Regions from separate parts of the Bradyrhizobium sp. CCBAU 53338 genome, predicted to be linked through region 2. Evidence: riboswitches for the same ligand, from Rfam matches in the RefSeq annotation. Region 2 holds a riboswitch; the other holds the start of a gene.
What was found. A riboswitch is a leader RNA that binds a small molecule or an ion and turns the genes downstream of it on or off. The one in region 2 is predicted to bind glycine.
Positions count from the first base shown of each region.

Region 1: linked by a shared signal. The riboswitch ahead of XH90_RS14060 (D-amino acid dehydrogenase) and the one ahead of gcvT (glycine cleavage system aminomethyltransferase GcvT) in region 2 are both predicted to bind glycine.

Region 1 covers NZ_CP030048.1:3,034,358-3,038,772, forward strand. Annotated here, with positions in the region: gene XH90_RS14050 (ABC transporter permease) at 1-497, opposite strand, end outside; gene XH90_RS14055 (ABC transporter permease) at 517-1,458, opposite strand; gene XH90_RS14060 (D-amino acid dehydrogenase) at 1,639-2,940, opposite strand; glycine riboswitch at 3,009-3,121, opposite strand; glycine riboswitch at 3,125-3,228, opposite strand; gene XH90_RS14065 (M20/M25/M40 family metallo-hydrolase) at 3,392-4,415, opposite strand, start outside.
Region 2 covers NZ_CP030048.1:2,905,198-2,909,612, forward strand. Annotated here, with positions in the region: gene gcvP (aminomethyl-transferring glycine dehydrogenase) at 1-838, opposite strand, end outside; gene gcvH (glycine cleavage system protein GcvH) at 998-1,366, opposite strand; gene gcvT (glycine cleavage system aminomethyltransferase GcvT) at 1,376-2,524, opposite strand; glycine riboswitch at 2,688-2,776, opposite strand; gene alaS (alanine--tRNA ligase) at 3,011-4,415, shown strand, end outside.

The sequences.
Region 1 (4,415 bases), 130 kb from region 2:
CGCGGGATTTCAGGAATGGTGATCGCGACCATGACGGTCCAGATGCTGGCGCCGGACAGCGACACCACGGCGATCGCGAGCAGAATGCTCGGCATCGCCATCAGGCCGTCCATGACGCGCATCAGCACGGAATCGACCAGCTTGAAGAAGCCGGAGACGAGGCCGATGGCGAGGCCGATGGCGATCGACAGGATCGCCGAGCCGATGCCGATCAGCAGCGAGATGCGCCCGCCATAGATGACGCGCGACAACAGGTCACGGCCATAGGCGTCGGTGCCGAGCAGGAATTGTGCCGAGGCCGGCTTCAGCCGCTGCGATGGCGCGAGCTGGATCGGATCATGCGGCGCGATCAGCGGCGCCAGGATCGAGACCGCCACGATCAGCGCCAGCAGGATGGTGGCGACCGCGATGATCGGCGTCGAGGTGAGGAATCCGAGCTTCGGCCGCAGCGGCGAGGTGATCGGAATGGAGGACTGGGGAAGGCTGTCGACGGTCATTGTTGTTCGTGTCCTTGCCTCAGTACCGGATTCGCGGATCGAGCAGCGTGTAGGCGACGTCGATCAGGAGATTGACGACGACGTAGATCAGCGAGGTCAGCAGGATCATCGCCTGGATCACCGGATAGTCGCGCGCCAGCACCGCGTCCACGGTGAGGCGGCCGATGCCGGGGATGTTGAACACGCTCTCGGTGACGACCACGCCGGAGATCAGCAGCGCAAAGCCGGTGCCGATCACGGTGATCACGGGCACGGCGGCGTTGCGCAGCGCGTGCCGCATCATCACCGCGACCTCGTTGATGCCCTTGGCGCGCGCGGTCCGCACGTAGTCTTCGCCGAGCACGTCGAGCATCGCCGCGCGGGTCATGCGCGCGATCAGCGCGATGTAGATGAAGGAGAGCGCGCAGGTCGGCAGGATGATGCGCTCGAAGAAGGGGCCGAAGCCGGCCGAGATGCTCTTGAAGCCCTGCACCGGCACCCAGCGCAGGTCGATGGCGAAGACCTGGATCAGGACGTAGCCGACCACGAACACCGGCACCGAGAAGCCGAGCACGGAGAGTCCCATCACGAATCGGTCGATCCAGGTGCCGTGCTTCCAGGCCGCGATGACGCCGAGCGGCACGGCGACGATGACGGCGAGGATGATGGTCGACAGCGCGATCGAGATCGACGGCTCGACGCGCTGGCCGATCATTTTCATGACCGGGAGATTGGAGATCAGCGAGGTCCCGAGGTCGCCGTGCAGCAGCTTGTTCACCCAGGTGATGAACTGCACGATCAACGGCTCGTTGAGGCCGAGCGAGGTGCGGATGCGCTCCAGACGCTCCGGCGTCGCGTTGTCGCCGGCGAGGATCGCGGCGGGATCGCCAGGTGTCAGCCGCAGCAGCAGGAACACGAACAGCGCGACGACGCCCATCACGGGCACCGCGGCCAGAACGCGGCGAATGAGATAACCTAGCATGCACCTATCTCCGGCTGCGGAATTGAGGGGGCCGAGAGGCGCCCGTGGATTCGGTCGTGTCTATCATGCGCGCCTGTCACTCGGGCTGGAAGAGACGGCCGGAGAGCCGTTCTCTCGGGGCAAATTGTGTGCCAAGGGCAGGGCGGTCGCAAGGGCCGCCCCGCAGTGATTTGCGACCACTCAGGATGCACGACGAAGCTCTTGCTCAACCGCAAGTGAGGGGGCCGATGGCGGTGCGTTGAGCCCGCGCCAGCCGTCGATGGTTCCCGCAATCATCTGCGCGGTTGCGGCCGACAGGGTCCAGCCGAGATGGCCGTGGCCGGTGTTGAAGAACACGCCCGGCATCCGGCCCGCACGCACCACCGGCATCATGTTCGGCATCATCGGTCGCAAGCCAGCCCAGGGCACGACGCGCGAGGTCTCCACATCAGGGAAATTGCTGCGCACCCAGTCGATCAGCGGCTGCACGCGATCGGCGCGGATGTCGCGGTTGAAGTCGTTGAACTCGGCGGTGCCGGCGACACGAAAGCGATCGGCGCCGAGCCGGCTGGTGACGATCTTGGCGGCTTCGTCGAGCAGGCTGACGGTCGGCGTCGCGTCGCGGCTTTCGGCGGAGTCGAGCTGCACCGTGATCGAATAGCCCTTCACCGGATAGACGTTGACGCGCTCGTCGAGCATCGCCGCAAAGTGACGGCTGGCAACACCGGCACAGACCACGACGCCGTCCCCCTTCAGCATGCCGCGCGCAGAAGCGGCAGCGTCGCTTGCCGAGAGATCGGCCCAACCGATGACAAAGCCGCCGCCGGCTTGCGCGATGGAATCGATGTTGGCTTCGTGGATGAAGGTCGCGCCGCGACGCTTGCAGGCCTCCGCAAGGCCGCGCGTGAATTTGTGGATATCGCCGGTCGCGTCCGACGGCGTGTAGAAACCGCCGTAATACTCCTTGCGCAAGGTCGGCTCGATCGTGCGAATTTCTTCCGTTGTCACAGGGCGGCGATCGAGGCCGCCCTCCTGCAGCAGCGCGTTGACTTGCAGGCCGGATTCAAAGCCCTTCTTGTCGTGATAAATGTGGAGGATGCCGCGGCGCTCGAGATCGAAGTCGATGCCTTCGCGCGTCGCGATCTCGAACAGGTGCTTGCGGGCTTCGATGGCGAGCCGCGTGGTCAGAATCGTGTTCGCACGGTAGTTGCCGATTGCGGCGACGAACTCGCTCATCCACGAATATTTGTGCCAGTTCGGCCGCGGGTTCATCAGCAGCGGCGCATCGCGCCGGAACATCCAGCGCAGGCCCTTGAGGATCGTCGCGGTGCTGTTCCACACTTCGGCATTGCTGGCAGAGAGCTGTCCGCCGTTCGCGAACGAGGTCTCCATCGCGGCATAACGGTGCTTGTCTAGCACCGTCACCTCAAAGCCGCGTTCGAGCAGGGCATAGGCGGTCGTTACGCCGGTGATGCCGGCGCCGATGATGGCGATATGAGTCATGATGAGTTAGGGGCTCCCGTGAGTTAGAGATGGCTGACCGCCGGCCCGAAAGCCGTTGGCGGCGCCCCATCTGTCACGGTTACCTGAGAGCTTGATCCGATGCGGACCTCGGAAGGTCGACCTCGGACTATCCCCTTCGGTGGACGTCACGATAGTCAAATCGTGCCGCCTCTCTCCAGATCGTCCTGACGATACAGTCCTTTTGCCTGAGAGTTTCCGGGGCGGTTGCTCCGTCGGCGCCGCAACGAAAGCTGATGCCTTCGTTGCGATCTCTCCCGCATCGTCGCGTGGACCATCGAGCAGTACGATGCGCCTCATTTTTAGACAAGGCTAAATTTCATCCGCGACTGCAAACGCATTGTGCAGTGCGAGGTTGATGGATCGAGTCATTCCGGGGGCGCGCGGCGCAACCCGGAATCCCGAGATGGACCATCCCGGCATGACCGAATTGCTACTCAAGTGTCGCCAGCAGTCCCGCCATCAGGCGACCGCGCTCGACCAGGCTGTCGACCTCGATGAATTCCTCGAGCGTGTGGCCATTGCCGCCGCGCACGCCGAGGCCGTCGAGCGTCGGGATGCCCATCGCGCCGGTGAAGTTGCCGTCGGAGCCGCCGCCCGAGCTTGCATGCGGTAATTCCGCGCCGAGAGATTTGGCGATGCCGCGTGCCTTTTCATACAGCGCCATGGTGCCGGCATCCGGCTCCCACACCGGCCGCGTCACGCCGCGCGTCACCTTGAAGATGACGTCGTTGGTGGTGCCCGAGAGTGCCAGCATGCGTTCGACGCCGCGGTCGAGATCGGCCTGGCGCTTGGCCATCGAGAGCGCTTCGCCGGTCGCGGTCGTCGCGACGCAGTTGACCCACTGGCCGCCATGCACGACACCGACCGAGAAGGTGCAATCCTCCGTCGTCATCGCGTCGATCGCGAGAATTTGCCGCGCCATTTCGCGGATTGCCGAGCGTCCCGCCGACAACGTCGCGCCGGCGTGACTCGGTCGTCCCGTCGCTTCAAGATTGAAGCGCGCGATGGCGTAACGTCCGGTGGTGACGCCGTTGTCGGCGCGGCCGGGCTCGGGCACCAGCACATATTTGTTGCGGGCAGCTTCCCCTTCGATGATGTCGCGTGTCGAGGGCGTGCCGACTTCCTCGTCGGGCGTGAACAGGATGGTGATCGGCAGCGGCGTGGTGAAGGAGGCGCGCGCAAGCTGCCGGATCGCTTCCAGCGAGAGATAATTGCCGCCCTTCATGTCGTAGATGCCGGGGCCGTAGCATTTGTTGCCCTCGCGGCGCCATTTCAGCTTCTCGATGGTGCCGGTCGGGTGGACGGTATCCATGTGCCCGGCGATCAGGATGCCCGGTTCGCCCTGCTTGGGATGCGGGAAACGCGCGCGGATGACGCCGCCAAAGCCCTGACGGCCGGCGATGCGTTCGATCGTCGCACCCATGATGGCCATATCGCGCGCCGCAATATCGAGC
Region 2 (4,415 bases):
CGCCATAGCCCATCGGCACGCCGAAGCGCTGCGCCGATCCGATCGCGATGTCGGCACCGAGCTCGCCGGGCGAGGCGAGCACGGTCAGCGCCAGCAGATCGGCAGCGACGATCGCGAGTGCGCCCTTGGCCTTCAGCGCCGCGATTGCAGGCCGGAGGTCGCGCACCGCGCCTGAAGAGCCGGGATATTGCAGCAACGCGCCGAGCACGTCCGTCTTGTCGAGATCGGTGAGGGGATCGCCGACGACCAGAGTCCAGCCGAGCGGCTCGGCGCGGGTGCGCATCACAGCCAGCGTCTGTGGATGCACGTCCTTGTCGACGAAGAAGGCTTGCGCCTTCACCTGCGAGTGCCGTTCGGCGAGCGCCATGGCTTCGGCCGCGGCGGTCGCCTCATCGAGCAGCGAGGCGTTGGCCACGTCGAGCCCGGTGAGATCGCAGATCATGGTCTGGAAGTTGAACAGCGCTTCCAGCCGGCCCTGGCTGATCTCGGGCTGATAGGGCGTATAGGCCGTGTACCAGGCCGGGTTCTCCAGGATGTTGCGCTGGATCACCGCCGGCAGGATCGTGCCGGAATAGCCTTGGCCGATCAGCGAGGTGAAGACCTGGTTCTGCCGCGCGAGCTCGGCCATGTGCGCGATCGCCTCGGTCTCGCTCAGCGGCTTGCCGAGATCGAGCGGTGCTGCCTGCCGGATCGAGGCGGGCAGGGTTTCCGCCATCAATGCGTCGACGCTCTTGGCGCCGACAGTCTCCAGCATGGCGGTGACATCGCGCGCCGAGGGGCCAATGTGGCGGCGAACGAAGGCGGTGGTGTCGCCATTGGATTTGCGGTGCGCGGTCATCATGGGTCCTCGCTTTAGGAGTTGCTGTCATGCCCCGCGAAGGCGGGGCATCCAGTACACGCAGCCGCTTCGGCTAGGGCCGATGGGCCGCGGCGTACTGGATCGCCCGCCTTCGCGGGCGATGACAGTGAGTATGTTGAGACGGTGCGGCTCATATCTTCATGCCGTGTGCGCCTTGTAGGCGGCTTCATCCATCAGGCCGCCAAGCTCGCTCTTGTCGGCAATCCTGATCTTGAAGAACCAGGCCGCGGCTTGCGCGTCCGAGTTCACCAGCGCGGGCTCGGCGGCGAGCGCATCGTTGGTCTCGAGCACTTCGCCCGAGATCGGTGCGTAGACGTCGGAGGCGGCCTTGACCGATTCCACGACGGCGGCAGCTTCGGCCTTCTTCAGGGTGCGGCCGACCTTGGGCAGCTCGACGAACACGACGTCGCCGAGCTGCGACTGCGCGTAATCGGTGATCCCGACGGTGGCGACTTCGCCGTCGATCGCCAGCCATTCGTGGTCGGAAGTGTACAGCGTCGTGGTCATTGTCGATCCTCAGCGTTTGTAGGTGTTTTTCACGAAGGGCATGGCGGCGACGGCGAGCGGCAGACGTTGGCCGCGCACCTCCGCAAAGAGTTTTGTGTCGAGTGCGCTCAGGCTCGTCGGCACGTAGCCCATCGCCACAGGCGCGTTCAGGCTCGGGCCGAAGCCGCCGGAGGTGACCTTTCCGATCGGCTCGCCGCCTGCGCCATCTGCAAACAGCACCGCGCCCTCGCGCACCGGGGCGCGGCCCTGGGCGAGCAGGCCGACGCGGCGGCGGGACGCGCCGTTGTCGAAATGGGCAAGGATTTTTTCGGCGCCGGGAAAGCCGCCGGCGCGGGCGCCACCGGTGCGGCGGCTCTTCTGCACCGACCATTCCAGCGCAGCCTCGACCGGCGTGGTCTCAGCGTCGATGTCGTGGCCGTAGAGGCAGAGCCCGGCTTCCAGTCGCAGGCTGTCACGGGCCCCAAGGCCGATCGGCATCACATCGGGGTTTTCCAGCAGCGTCTTGGCGAGACGCTCGGCGTCGCTGGCTGGCACCGAAATCTCGAATCCATCCTCGCCGGTGTAGCCCGAGCGCGAGACGAAACAGGCGAGGCCGGCAACATTGTGCGGGCCGGCATCCATGAACTTCATGGACGGTGCCTCTGCACACAATTTCGCCAACGCGGCTTCCGCCTTCGGGCCCTGCAACGCGATCAGCGCGCGGTCCGCGAGCGAATCGATGATGCAGGCATCGGAGAGATTGGCGCGCAGATGCGCCTCGTCCGTAGCCTTGCAGGCGGCGTTGACCACCAGGAACAGATGATCGCCGAAATTGGCGACCATGAGATCGTCGAGAATGCCGCCATCGGCGTTGGTGAACTGGGCGTAGCGCTGCCGTCCCGGCGCGATCGCCACGATGTCCTGCGGGACCAGTCGCTCCAGTGCGCGGGCGGCGTCCTCGACCTTGCCGGATTTCGGCCGGAGCGCGATCTGGCCCATATGGGAGACGTCGAACAGGCCGGCGGAGCTGCGGGTTTGGAGGTGCTCTTTGAGGACCCCGGCGGGGTACTGCACGGGCATGTCATAGCCGGCGAACGGCACCATCTTGCCGCCGAGCGACAAATGAAGGTCGTGAAGGGGGGTACGTTTCAGGGAGTCTTCGTCGTCGCGCGCAAGCATTACGGGGCCCTCGGCGGTTCCCCAGGGACGATTCCCCGGAGGCAACCAGTCGAAGCCCCATCTGTCGCTGTGCCTGAGAGTATTATCCCGTCGGCGGACGCTGGTCCGGGCCAACCCTTCTCAAAAGGTCTTTGCCCGTCGGCGCCTCTTTCCAGATGTCGTCAAAGCCACGCGGTCCTTTTGCCTGAGAGTTTCCGGGGCGGTTGCTCCTTCGGCGCCGGCAATGAAGCCGGTCTCTCCCGTCGTGGCCGTACGATACAGATGGGTACAGACCACAGCCCGGCCAAGCCTGTCAACGCGCGGATTGCGGCTTTCCAAAGGGATTGCGACGGGATTACGCTGATGCGGCAACCCTCTGATCTGCTTGCACAGTTTCTGGACAGCGAAGCTGGCCTTGTCTAAAAGCGCTTTGGCCCGCAGATATCAGCCCAAATCACCGGTTTGGATGGCGGATGAGCGGGTCCAAGCACACCCGATTGGATGAACATGAGCGGCGTCAACGAGATCAGGTCGACCTTTTTGAACTTCTTTGCCGAGAACGGCCACGAGATCGTGTCGTCCTCGCCATTGGTGCCGCGCAACGATCCGACGTTGATGTTCACCAATGCCGGCATGGTGCAGTTCAAGAACGTCTTCACCGGCGTCGAGAAGCGGCCCTACCAGCGCGCCACGACGTCGCAGAAATGCGTGCGTGCCGGCGGCAAGCACAACGACCTCGACAATGTCGGCTACACCGCGCGCCATCTCACCTTCTTCGAGATGCTCGGCAACTTCTCGTTCGGCGACTATTTCAAGGAGCGCGCGATCGAGCTGGCCTGGAAGCTCATCACCAAGGATTTCGGGCTGAAGAAGGACAAGCTGCTCGTCACCGTCTACCATACCGACGACGAGGCGCACGGGCTCTGGAAGAAGATCGCCGGCTTCACCGACGACCGCATCATCCGCATCCCGACGTCGGACAATTTCTGGGCGATGGGTGACACCGGCCCGTGCGGCCCGTGCTCGGAGATCTTCATCGACCGCGGCGACCATATCTGGGGCGGCCCTCCCGGCTCGCCGGAAGAGGACGGCGACCGCTTCCTCGAATTCTGGAATCTCGTGTTCATGCAATATGAGCAGGTGACGAAGGAGGAACGCGTCGACCTGCCGCGTCCCTCGATCGACACCGGCATGGGCCTCGAGCGCATGGCCTGCATCATGCAGGGCGTCGACAGCGTGTTCGAGACCGACCTGTTCCGTCATCTGATCGACGCGACGTCGTCCGCGCTCGGCAGCGGGCCGAACGAGCAGACTGTGGCCTCTTTCCGCGTCATCGCCGATCATCTGCGCTCCTCCGCCTTCCTCGTTGCGGACGGCGTGCTGCCCTCGAACGAGGGCCGCGGCTATGTGCTGCGCCGGATCATGCGCCGCGCGATGCGCCATGCGCAGCTGCTGGGCGCCAAGGAGCCGCTGATGCACCGGCTGGTCTGGGCGCTGGTCCGCGAGATGGGCCAGGCCTATCCCGACTTGATGCGCGCGGAGAATTTGATCGAGGAAACGCTGCGGCTGGAAGAGACCCGCTTCCGCAAGACTCTGTCGCGCGGCTTGGCGATCCTGGATGAGAAGAGCGCTTCCTTGAAGAAGGGCGACATGTTCGACGGCGACGTCGCCTTCACGCTGTACGACACGTATGGTTTTCCGCTGGACCTGACGCAGGACGCGCTGAAGTCGCGCGGCATCGGTGTCGACCAGGCTGCGTTCACCGACGCGATGGAGCGGCAGAAGGCCAAGGCGCGCGAGTCCTGGAAGGGCTCGGGCGAGGCGGCTTCCGAGGCGATCTGGTTCCCGCTGCGCGAGAAGCTCGGGGCCACCGAATTTCTGGGCTACGAGACCGAGAGCGCCGAAGGCGTGG